One region of the Bradyrhizobium guangzhouense genome, then DNA from elsewhere that is predicted to be linked to it. Evidence: predicted binding sites of a transcription regulator. Region 1 holds the regulator's gene; the other holds the start of a gene.

Region 1 (5,903 bases):
CGGCGTTGCGACATTGAGCTTGAACTTGAAGCGTTCGGCGGCATGAGCCCAGGACGCCAGCACGTTGTTGTCGTCGCCGGTCCAGGCCACGGTTCGCCCCTCGATCGGGCCGCGATGCTCCTCATAGGTCATGAGGTCGGCCATCACCTGGCACGGATGCGAGCGACGCGTCAGGCCGTTGATGACGGGTACGGTTGCATACGCCGCGAGCTCGAGTAGCGCCTCGTGGTTGAGGATGCGGATCATGATGGCATCGACATAGCGCGACAGCACGCGCGCGGTGTCGGCAATGGTCTCGCCGCGACCGAGCTGCATCTCGGCGCCGGTGAGCATGATGGGCTCACCGCCGAGCTGGCGCATGGCGACGTCGAACGAGACGCGCGTGCGGGTCGACGGGCGCTCGAAGATCATCGCCAGCGTCTTGCCTTCGAGCGGCCTGACCGGCTGATGCGCCTTCTGCTTCGCCTTCATGGCGGAGGAGGCCGCCAGCATGCTCTTGAGCTCCGACAGCGGCAGCTCGTTGATATCAAGGAAATGCTTGGGACCCTTGCTCATCAGCTTGCCGCCCGCTTGTTGCCTGACAGCGCCGTGCAGGCGCGTTCGAGCCTGATGACGCTGTCCTCGATCTCGGCCTCGGTGACGATCAAGGGCGGCAGGAAGCGCACGACATTGTCGCCGGCGCCGACGGTGAGCAGCTTCTCGTTGCGCAAGGCTGCGACCAGATCACCTGACGGCACCACGGCCTTGATGCCGATCAAGAGCCCCTCGCCGCGGATTTCGCTGACGATATCGGGGTGACGGTCGATCACGGAGGCGAGCTTCTGCTTGAGCAGCAGCGACATCTTCTGCACGTGATCGAAGAAGCCGGGCTTGAGCATGACGTCGAGCACGGCGTTCGCGGCCGCGATCGCCAGCGGATTGCCGCCGAAGGTCGAGCCGTGCGAGCCGGGGCCCATGCCGGCGGCCGCATCCGCCGTCGCCAGGATCGCGCCGATCGGGAAGCCGCCGCCGAGCGCCTTCGCCAGCGACATCACGTCTGGTGTGACGCCGGTGCGTCGATAGGCAAAGAGATCGCCGGTGCGGCCCATGCCGGTCTGCACCTCGTCGAAGGCGAGCAGCAGGCCCTTTTCGTCGCAGAGCTGGCGCAACGCCTTGAGGAAGGCCGATGTCGCCGGACGTACGCCGCCCTCGCCCTGGATCGGCTCGATCAGGATGCCGGCGGTGTGAGGACCGATTGCCTTCTTCACGGCTTCGATGTCGCCATGCGGGATCTGGTCGAAGCCCTCCATCGGCGGACCGTAACCTTCGAGGTATTTTGCCGAACCGGTCGCGGCCAGCGTCGCCAGCGTGCGGCCGTGGAAGGCGCCTTCGAAGGTGATGATGCGGTAGCGTTCCGGATGGCCCTTGGAGAAGTGATGATGGCGGACCAGCTTGATCACACCCTCCAGCGCTTCGGCGCCGGAATTGCAGAAGAACACGAAGTCGGCAAAGCTCTCGTTGCAGAGACGCGCAGCGAGCTTCTCGCCATCCGGGCTCTGGAACAGGTTCGACATGTGCCAGAGCTTCGTGGCCTGCTCCTGCAGCGCCTTGACCAGCGCCGGATGGGCATGGCCGAGCGCATTCACCGCCACGCCCGAGGTGAAATCGAGATAGCGATCGCCATTGGTTGCGATCAACCAGACGCCTTCACCGCGCTCAAAACCGATGTCGGCCCTGGCGAAAACGGGGAGCAAATGCGGCGTTGCGCTGTTGGTCATGACGGTCTCTTTGGTGGTCACTCAGGGTGTTTCGGACGGCCTGAACGCGCCTTGCGCAGCGCGTCATTTGGACCGGAAAACGAAACGTGCCGCCTTTTAAGGGCGGCACGCGCAACCATCTTATGCTTGGCAATACGGGTGTCAATGCCGCCCGGAAAGCCCCGCGAAATGCTGAATCCGTAGTCTTGCGGTGGCGATTTTGCGGGATTTTCGCCACGGAACATGTGGAAGCGAGTCGGCGGACTCTTGCGCGTGAGTCACGCCATATTGTAGCGTTTGGCTTGTCAGATACGACATCTCGTGCAGCGGTTCTGATCCCAAAAGTCCTCATGTACCGGCGTAAACGCCCGGGCGCATTTGGTGCGCCCGGCGAGCCTTAAGGGATTCTGGCGGCACGGGTTTTTCGAGGCTTAGGCATTCGTCGTGAGGCCCCATAGATGGCAGGCGCCGGCGAAGGAAAGGGTGCAATGACGGTTTTGACCTGGTCGGATGATCGTGTCGAGCAGCTGAAAAAGCTCTGGGAGGCCGGACTTTCGGCGAGCCAGATCGCCGCTGAGCTCGGTAACGTGACCCGCAACGCCGTGATCGGCAAGGTGCACAGGCTCGGCCTGTCCGGCCGCGCCAAGAGCCCCTCATCAGCAGCTCCCCGACCGCGCAAGGCACGTCCTGCGCAGCACATGATGCGGGTGAGCCGCCCCATCGCGCGCGGCAACACCGCGCTGGCGCAGGCCTTCGAGGTCGAGGTCGAGGCCGAACCGGTCACTTACGACAACGTGGTGCCGATGAGCCAGCGGCTGTCGCTGCTCGAATTGAACGAGGCCACCTGCCACTGGCCGGTCGGCGATCCCTCGAGCCCGGATTTCTTCTTCTGTGGCGGCAAGGCGCTGTCCGGCCTGCCCTACTGCGCCCAGCACTCGCGGGTGGCGTATCAGCCGGCCGCCGATCGCCGTCGCGCTCCGGCGAAGCCCGGCACGCGCTGAGCACAGCTCGAGACGACATCGTCCGGGATGATCGAGACAAAAAAAAGCGCGCCCCAAGGCGCGCTTTTTTGTTTTTCCTGCGCGTAGCTAGCTTGACGTCTGCTCGGCCTTCGCGAAGCGATCGTCGAGGGCGTAGCCGGCGCCGCGGACGGTGCGGATCGGGTCCTGCTCGCGGCCGAGATTGAGCAGCTTGCGCAGGCGGCCGATATGCACGTCGACGGTGCGCTCGTCGATATAGATGTCGCGACCCCAGACGCTGTCGAGCAGCTGCTCGCGCGAGAACACCCGGCCGGGATGCTCCAGGAAGAACTCCAGCAGGCGATATTCGGTCGGGCCGAGATCGATCGGCCGGCCCGAGCGCGCCACGCGGCGCTTCTCGCGATCGAGCTCGATGTCGCCGAAAGCCAGCACGGTCGCGAGCCGCTCGGGGCTGGCGCGCCGCAGCAGGCCCTTCACCCGCGCCAGCAGCTCGGGCACCGAGAACGGCTTGACGATGTAGTCGTCGGCGCCGGTTGCGAGGCCCCTGACACGCTCGCTCTCCTCGCCACGCGCGGTGAGCATGATGATCGGCAGCTGCTTGGTGTCGGAGCGCGCGCGCAGCCGCCGGCACAGCTCGATACCGGACAGGCCGGGCAGCATCCAGTCGAGCACGATCAGATCGGGGATGTGCTCCTTGAGGCGGGTATCGGCGTCGTCGCCGCGCATCACCGTCTCGACGTCATAGCCGTCGCCTTCGAGGTTGTAACGAAGCAGCTCGGTGAGAGCTTCCTCGTCCTCAACCACCATAATGCGTGCGCCCATGGGGTCGTCGCTCCTTGAGGATTCAGGTATTGGGGATCGTCGTGGCGAAGGTCGTCATGTCGCCTTTCGGCCGCTTGTCGGTGATGGCCTGGCCTTCGATCATGTAGAACACGGTCTCGGCGATGTTGGTGGCGTGGTCGCCGATCCGCTCGATGTTCTTGGCGCAAAACATCAGATGGATGCAGAACGAGATGTTGCGCGGATCCTCCATCATGTAGGTGAGGAGCTCGCGGAACAGCGAGGTGCAGATGGCGTCGACTTCCTCGTCGCCCTTCCACACCGCCATCGCCGCCGGCAGATCGTGCGCGGCATAGGCGTCGAGCACCGACTTGACCTGCTGCTGCACGAGGTCGGTCATGTGTTCGAGGCCGCGGAACAGCTTGAGCGGATGGAAATCGGTCTCCAGCGCCGCGACGCGCTTGCCCATGTTCTTGGCGAGATCGCCGATCCGCTCGAGATCGGTCGCGACGCGCATCGCGCCGACGATTTCGCGCAGGTCCACCGCCATCGGCTGGCGGCGGGCGATGGTGAGCACGGCGTGCTCCTCGATCCTCTTCTGAAGCGCGTCGATCTCGGCGTCGGTGTTGACGACGCGCTGGCCGAGCGCGACGTCGCGACGGATCAGTGCGTCGACGGAATCGACGATCATGCGCTCGGCGAGGCCGCCCATTTCCGCAACCGACCGTGTCAGTTCCTGGAGGTCGGTATCGAAAGCCTTTGCGGTATGTTCAGAACCCATGTCCGTCTCCTCAGCCGAACCGGCCGGTAATGTAATCCTGCGTGCGCCGGTCGGACGGCGACGTGAAGATCTTGCTGGTGTCGTCGAACTCGATCAGCTCACCGAGATACATGAAGGCGGTCTTGTCGGAAACGCGCGCCGCCTGCTGCATGTTGTGGGTGACGATCGCGATCGTATAGTTCTCCGACAGCTCCTGGATCAGCTCTTCGACCTTGGCGGTCGAGATCGGGTCCAGCGCCGAGCAGGGCTCGTCGAACAGGATCACCTCGGGCCGCACCGCGACGGTGCGGGCGATGCAGAGACGCTGCTGCTGGCCGCCGGAGAGCGACAGGCCGGACGCGTTGAGCTTGTCCTTGACCTCGTTCCACAGCGCGCCGCCGCGCAGCGCCTTCTCCACGCGGTCGTCCATCTCGGACTTCGAGATCTTCTCATAGAGGCGGATGCCGAAGGCAATGTTCTCGTAGATCGTCATCGGGAACGGCGTCGGCTTCTGGAACACCATGCCGACGCGGGCGCGCAGCAGATTGAGGTCCAGCTTGGGGTCGAGGATGTTGGTCTGGTCGAGCATCAGCTGACCGGTGACGCGCTGGCCGGGATAGAGGTCGTACATCCGGTTGAAGATGCGCAGCAGGGTCGACTTGCCGCAACCCGACGGGCCGATGAAAGCCGTGACGCGGTTGGTGCCGAGCGCCAGATTGATGTTCTTCAGGGCGTGGTGCTCGCCATAATAGAAGTTGAGGCTGCGCACCGTCACCTTGGCCGGGGCTTCCGGCAGCGGCTGCTGGGCATGCGGAAGCCCACCGGACGCGCTCATCGACACGGAAAGATCACTCATTTTGCGGTCCTCTCGGCGCCGAGAATGCGCGCGCCAATGTTCAGGGCTAGCACGGTCAGGGTAATCAGCAGCGCGCCGCTCCAGGCAAGCTGCTTCCAATAGGCGTAGGGGCTCTGGACGAAGTTGTTGATGGTCACGGGCAGGTTCGCCATCGTCTTGTTCAGGCTGAGGCTGAAGAACTGGTTCGACAGCGCGGTGAAGAGCAGCGGCGCGGTTTCGCCGGCGACGCGGGCGGTGGCGAGCAGCACGCCGGTGATGAGGCCGGAACGGGCGGCACGATAGGCGATCCGTTTGATCACCAGCGAACGCGGCAGGCCGAGCGCCGAGGCTGCCTCGCGAAGCGCGTTGGGCACCAGCGACAGCATGTCCTCGGTCGTGCGCAGCACCACGGGGATCACGATCACGGCGAGCGCGAGCGAACCTGCGATCGCCGAGAAGCCGCGCATCGGCACCACCACCGCGCCGTAGATGAACAGGCCGATGATGATCGAGGGCGCCGACAGCAGGATGTCGTTGATGAAGCGGATCACCGAGGTCAGCCTGTCGTTGCGGCCGTACTCGGCCAGATAGGTGCCGGCGAACAGGCCGAGCGGCGCGCCGATGCCGACGCCGATCACGGTCATGATCAGCGAGCCGATGATGGCATTGCGCAGGCCGCCTTCGGTCGAGCCCGGCGGCGGCGTGTCAGCGGCGAACAGGTCGAGGCTGAGGCCGGCCACCCCGTTATAGAGCAGCGTCATCAGGATCAGCGCGAGCCAGGTGACGCCGAAGGCGGCGGCGCCGATGCAGAG
Region 2 (5,903 bases), 1.3 Mb from region 1:
AAGTCCGCTTAAGGCTCCATTCCCGGTTTAACGGAACGCGCGGATCGGCATTGCCGCGCTCGCCCGCGCCCTGTAAATGGTAGCGGTACCAAGCTCTAATGACGGGACTACAGGGAGATATCTTCGATGCCGGTCACCCCACACAAGGCCCAGCGCCCCTATCGCGGCGTGTTTCCGGTCGCGCCCACCATCTTCGACGAACGCGGCGAGCTCGATCTCGAGGGCCAGCGCCGCTGCATCGATTTCATGATCGATGCCGGCTCGAACGGCATTTGCATCCTCGCCAATTTCTCCGAGCAGTTCGTGCTGACCGATGCCGAGCGCGAGGCCGTGATGTTTGCGGTGCTCGAGCATGTCGCCGGCCGCGTACCCGTCATCGTCACCACCACCCATTTCAGCTCGGCCGTGTGCGCAGCGCGCAGCAAGCAGGCAGAGGCCGCAGGGGCTGCCATGGTGATGGTGATGCCGCCCTATCACGGCGCCACCTTCCGCGTGCCTGAAAAAGGCATCGTCGAATTCTTCAAGGTGCTCTCGGGTGCGATCGACATCCCGATCATGATCCAGGATGCGCCGGTCGCGGGCACGCCGCTGTCGGTCGAGCTGCTGGCGCGCCTGGCGCGCGAACTTTCCAACGTCCGCTATTTCAAGATCGAGGTAGCAGGCGCAGCCTCAAAACTCCGCAGCTTGATCGAGGCCGGCGGCAAGGACATCGAGGGCCCCTGGGATGGCGAGGAGGCGATCACGCTGATGGCCGATCTCGACGCGGGTGCGACCGGTGCGATGACCGGCGGCGGCTATCCCGACGGTATCAGGCAGATCATCGATCCCTATTTTGCGGGCGATCGGGAGAAGGCGAAGGCCGCCTATGAGCGCTGGCTGCCGTTGATCAATTACGAGAACCGCCAATGCGGCCTGATCGCCTGCAAGGCGATGATGCAGGCTGGCGGCGTGATCAAGTCGGACGCGGTGCGCCATCCTCTGCAACCGCTGCATCCGGCGACGCGTGCCGGGCTGCTGGAACTCGCCAAGGAGCGCGACGCGCTGGCGCTGCGGTGGGGCAAGTAGGGCCACACGGCTACTAGCATCGCTGTCGGCCAAAACCTCCGCCGTCGTCCCGGACAAGCGCGCGGCGATCCGGGACGACACCGAGGGTGTTTCGTGAGCGTTGGCTAACTCACCAGCCTCCACTCGCCGATGATGCGGAAGCGCGCCTTGGCATCATCCTGCTTGAACAGCGCGATGCGATCGATCGCAAGCGTGTCCAACCGCAGCCCCGCAAACCTTGCCCGCAGCATCTCCAGGATTGGCCCACGCCGCTCCGCATCCAGCCGTCCCGTCAGCGTCATGTGGAAGCGAAATTCTTCCATCACGTAAGGGTAGCCCCAGCGGTCGAGATACTCGCGCTGCCGCTCACTGAGCTTTTCGGGCTTGCGTCGCGCACGATCGTCCGCCGTCAGGGCGGGGCGGAAGCAATCGAAATCGCGGACGCAATCGGCAGCGAGCTGTTGAAGCGTGTCGACCGGCTCGGCCGGAACGACGGCGATGAAACCGCTGATGGAATCGACGATTGGGCGGATGAGCGGGATCGGGCGCGCCTTGGCGGCAAATGTCGCGCAGGCCGCTGCGAGCTCGGCCTCGGCCTTGCCTGAGACCAGCGCCATCGGCGCCTTGAGCGTGCCGTGAAAGCCGTATTTGCGGGGATCGGCGGTGACGTCGCGCCAGTCGGCGGCGACGCGGAGGGCGTCGCCGTGAAAGGGCAGCTCGTCACCGGTGTAAGCATCATAGCCGAGCAGCTCGGCGCCGAAGCGGGTGAGCGCGTGGTCGGCGCCGGCGGCAAAATAGATCGCGTAGCGGGGAAAATCTGTCATCAGCAAAGCATAGCCAATTTATGCAGCAACGACAGTCTCGCGCGGTGTCGCCGCGATGCCGGCCAGCCGCGTCGCATCGGTAAGATGCACGAGCTTGCCGGCCGCAATGACAGCGACCAGCCGCGGCCGCAGCGGCGTGCTGTCGTCGACGAGCAGAATGTCGGCGCGACGGCCTTGAGCGAGCGTGCCGCGATCGGTCAGCCCGGTGGCCTGTGCCGGTGCCGACGAGATCAGCTTCCACGCCTCGGTCAGCGGCAGCACGCCATCGGCGGCAAGCCGGAATGCGGCGTGCAGCGGCGCCGGATAATAATAGTCCGAGGCCAGCACCGAGCAGAGCCCCTTTGCGATCATGTCCGACGCCCTGGTCCAACCGGTGTGGCTGCCGCCGCGCACGACATTCGGAGCGCCGTAGACGATGGCATCGCCATGATCGGCTGCCTCGCGCGCCGTCTCCTCGTTGACCGGAAACTCGGCGAGCCTCACGCCCATGCCGCGAAAATCCCGACGCATTGCCGGCGTCTCATCGTCATGCGACAGCATCCGCACCTCAGCCGCGCGAGCCGCTGCTGCGAGCCGGGTGATCGAGGCCGGAACATCGGCCGCGCGCGAAACGATATGCGCGACGAGCTTGTCGAAATCCTCGCTGGACAGGCCGGTGCGCTCCACCATGCGGTTGCGCTTGCGCGGATTGGAGATGTCGGCAACGACCCCGTCCATATGGTCGTTGAAGGCGAACAGGTCGACGCGGCCTTCGGCCAGCCACTGACTGATCTCGTCCTCGGCATCGAGATTGAAGGTTTCGTGCCGCAAATGGAAACGGGTGTCGGCAGCGAAGTGCGGGCGCTGCCGCTCGATCGCCTCGAGCAAGCGCCGTGCGTTGTCGGCGCTGCGCAGGCCCGGCTCCCACGACCAGGTCGTGGCGTGGAACACCGTGGTGATACCGTTGCTGATGACCTGGCGGTCGGTGTCCTCGAGCGCGAGGTCGATCGGGAAATCGACGCCGGCGCGCGGCATCATCTGCCGCTCGAAGGCGTCGCCATGCAGGTCGACGATTCCAGGCAGCACCAGCAGGTTGCGCGCATCGATCGCAAGCCGCGCGCGGCCGCGTGTCGCATCGATCTGCGCAATGTCGGTTCCGGATAGGGCGAGCGATGTTTCGGCAAGCGCGGAGCCAATCAGGGTCCGGCCACCCTCGATGAAAATGTCTGTCACGCGACCGCGCTTCGTTTGCTGGAGGAGGAACTTGCCCTTGCTTCGTATGCCGACAGGAAATCTTCAATTGCGAGCGTGCGGAAATCGGGCAGCGCGCACCGCAATTTGTCGTGATCCCAGTCCCACCATGCCAGCCTGGCCAGCCGTCCGGCAACCTCCTCCGAGAACCTGCGACGCACGATACGCGCCGGATTGCCGGCGACGATGGTATAGGCCGGCACGTCCCTGGTGACGATGGCGCCGGCCGCGATCACCGCCCCGGTGCCGATATTGCGGCCGGGCAGCACGATCGCGCCATGGCCGATCCAGACGTCATGGCCGATGTGGACGTGATGCTGGCGCCGCCAGTCGAAGAAATCGGTGTCGTCGCTTTCGCCAGGAAAGTAAGCGCTGGACCGGTAGGTGAAATGCGCCTGCGTGGCGCGATGCATCGGATGATTGCCGGGATTGATGCGCGTCATCGCCGCGATCGAGCAGAATTTTCCGATGGTCGTGTAGGTGATCTGCGCGTCATTGACGACATAGGAGTAATCCCCCATCGCGACTTCATGCAGGATGGTGCGGGCGCCGACCTCGGTATAGGCGCCGAGCCTGACCTCATGCAGCTTCGCCGAAGGATCGATGGTCGGCTCGACCGATAGCACTTTGGCCATGTTGCATCCGGGCGTTTGAGGGCGGGCGCATCTCTTCGGGTGGCTTGATGACGATGTCATGACGACGCGATGACAGGGGATGATGTGTGTAGGATCGCCGCACCGCGTTGTGCATGTCACACAAGTGTCAACCGCCGAGGATAGCGGTGGGCTCGAGCTATTCTGGAGCCCTGCATGCTGGTGGTTGAAGGTCTGACGTGCCGCTTCGGCGCAAAAGCCGCGGTGGACGACGCTTCGTTTCAAATCTCCCCCGGCGGCTTCGTCGGTGTGATCGGGCGCTCCGGCGCCGGCAAGTCGACGCTGCTGCGGACCATCAATCGTCTGGTGACGCCGACGCAGGGCCGCATCCTGTTCGATGGCCTCGACGTCACCGCGCTGCGCGGCAAGGAATTGCGGCAGTGGCGGGCGCGATCGGCGATGATCTTCCAGCAATTCAACCTGGTCGGCCGCCTCGACGTGCTGACCAATGTGCTGATGGGGCGCCTTGCCACCATGCCGGCCTGGCGCTCGCTCTCGCAGATCTGGCCCGAGCAGGACAAGGCGCTGGCGATGTCGGCGCTGGAACAGTTTGATATCGCGGCGCTCGCCGCCCAACGCGCCGATCAGCTTTCCGGCGGGCAGCAGCAGCGCGTCGCGATCGCGCGGGCGCTGGTGCAGCAGCCCGACATCATCCTCGCCGACGAGCCGATCGCCTCGCTCGATCCGCGCAACACCAAGATCGTCATGGATGCGCTGCTGCGCATCAACAAGCATTTCGGCATCACCGTGCTCTGCAACCTGCATTCGCTCGATCTGGCGCGCAGCTATTGCGATCGCCTGATCGGCATGGCGCAGGGACGGGTGGTGTTCGACGGCGCGCCGTCCGCGCTGACCGATCTTGTCGCGCGTGAGCTCTACGATCTCGAAGCCGCCGACGTCATGGGTGGCATGCCTGCGCCGGCGCCCGAGGGCGTTCCGGCACTCGGAACGGCTGCGGCGGCCTGAGCGGCTCCGCATCGTCACTTTCGCTTCAACCGACCTCAACCTGGGAAGAGGGCTAACATGATCACTCGCAGACTCATTCTTGCCGGCGCCGCCGCGCTGACCTTTGCCGGATCCGCTTCCGCCGAAGACTGGAAGACGAAATATCCGGAGATCACCTTCGCCGTGGTCCCGGCGGAGAACGCTTCGGGTGTCACTGAGCGCTGGACGCCGTTCGCCAACTATCTCTCGAAGGAGCTCGGCGTGAAGGTGACGCTGCGCGTGGCCAATGACTACGCCGCCGTCATCGAGGGCCAGCGCGCCGGCAACATCCAGGTCGCCTATTACGGTCCGGCGTCGTTCTCGCGCGCCCGGCTCACCGGCGTGAAGACCGATGCGTTTGCGATCGACGTCAATTCCGACGGCTCGAAGGGCTACTATTCGGTGTTCTATGTCCTGGCGAAGTCGCCCTACCAGAAGATCGAGGACCTCAAGGGCAAGAATCTCGGCCTGGTCGATCCGAATTCGACGTCGGGCAACAACATGCCCCGCTACAAGCTGAACCAGCTCGCCATCGATCCCGATTCCTTCTTCTCGAAGGTGGTGTTCACCGGAAGCCACGAGAACGCCGTGCTGGCGCTGGCCCAGGGCACGGTGGACGTCGCCGCCAACTGGTGGAACGCGGACGACGATTCGAACCTCACCCGCATGCTCAACAAGGGCATGGTGAAGTCGTCCGACGGTACGCCGATGAAGAAGGAAGATTTCCGCATCATCGTGAAGTCGGATCTGATCATCAACTCGCCCTATGCCTATCTCAGCGATTTGCCTGACGACATGAAGGCGGCGATCAAGCAGGCGTTCATGGACGCGGCAAAGAAGGACCCAGAGGCCTACAACAAGCTCTCCGACGGCAAGAACAAGCCTTGGGAGCCGATCACGAACCAGGACTACGACAAGACCATCGAGCTGATCAAGTTCGTCGACAATCTGCGTAAGAAGGCGTCCTGAGCTCGTCGGGACGACGTACTGGAGCCGGGTCGACGGACCCGGCTCTTTTCTTGATGGATCTGTCGTGATGGATCTGTGCCTTCGATGACGATTGCGGTTTCGCTCCTTCCCGACCAGCAGCTCGCCGTCCTGAACGCCGCATATCGCAGGGCGGTCGCGCGCAAGCGCTTGCGCTTGCTGGCGAGCCTCGCCGTCTTCG

Evidence for each region. Region 1 encodes PhoB, which activates phosphate uptake and scavenging genes when phosphate is short. Its sites were predicted from a motif close to TGTCATNNANCTGTCAT; they were not measured.
Region 2: a site for PhoB is predicted at 3,792-3,808, ahead of phnC (phosphonate ABC transporter ATP-binding protein). Genes of this name have one in related genera too.

What each region holds. Positions count from the first base shown of each region.
Region 1 is NZ_CP030053.1:6,897,323-6,903,225, forward strand. Features, by position in the region: gene argF (ornithine carbamoyltransferase) at 1-555, opposite strand, end outside; gene XH91_RS32880 (aspartate aminotransferase family protein) at 555-1,757, opposite strand; gene XH91_RS32885 (GcrA family cell cycle regulator) at 2,225-2,737, shown strand; gene phoB (phosphate regulon transcriptional regulator PhoB) at 2,825-3,538, opposite strand; gene phoU (phosphate signaling complex protein PhoU) at 3,561-4,277, opposite strand; gene pstB (phosphate ABC transporter ATP-binding protein PstB) at 4,288-5,112, opposite strand; gene pstA (phosphate ABC transporter permease PstA) at 5,109-5,903, opposite strand, start outside.
Region 2 is NZ_CP030053.1:1,052,690-1,058,592, forward strand. Features, by position in the region: gene XH91_RS05120 (methyl-accepting chemotaxis protein) at 1-12, shown strand, start outside; gene XH91_RS05125 (dihydrodipicolinate synthase family protein) at 127-1,065, shown strand; gene XH91_RS05130 (DUF1045 domain-containing protein) at 1,170-1,868, opposite strand; gene XH91_RS05135 (alpha-D-ribose 1-methylphosphonate 5-triphosphate diphosphatase) at 1,887-3,080, opposite strand; gene XH91_RS05140 (LbetaH domain-containing protein) at 3,077-3,733, opposite strand; gene phnC (phosphonate ABC transporter ATP-binding protein) at 3,908-4,717, shown strand; gene phnD (phosphonate ABC transporter substrate-binding protein) at 4,775-5,704, shown strand; gene phnE (phosphonate ABC transporter, permease protein PhnE) at 5,789-5,903, shown strand, end outside.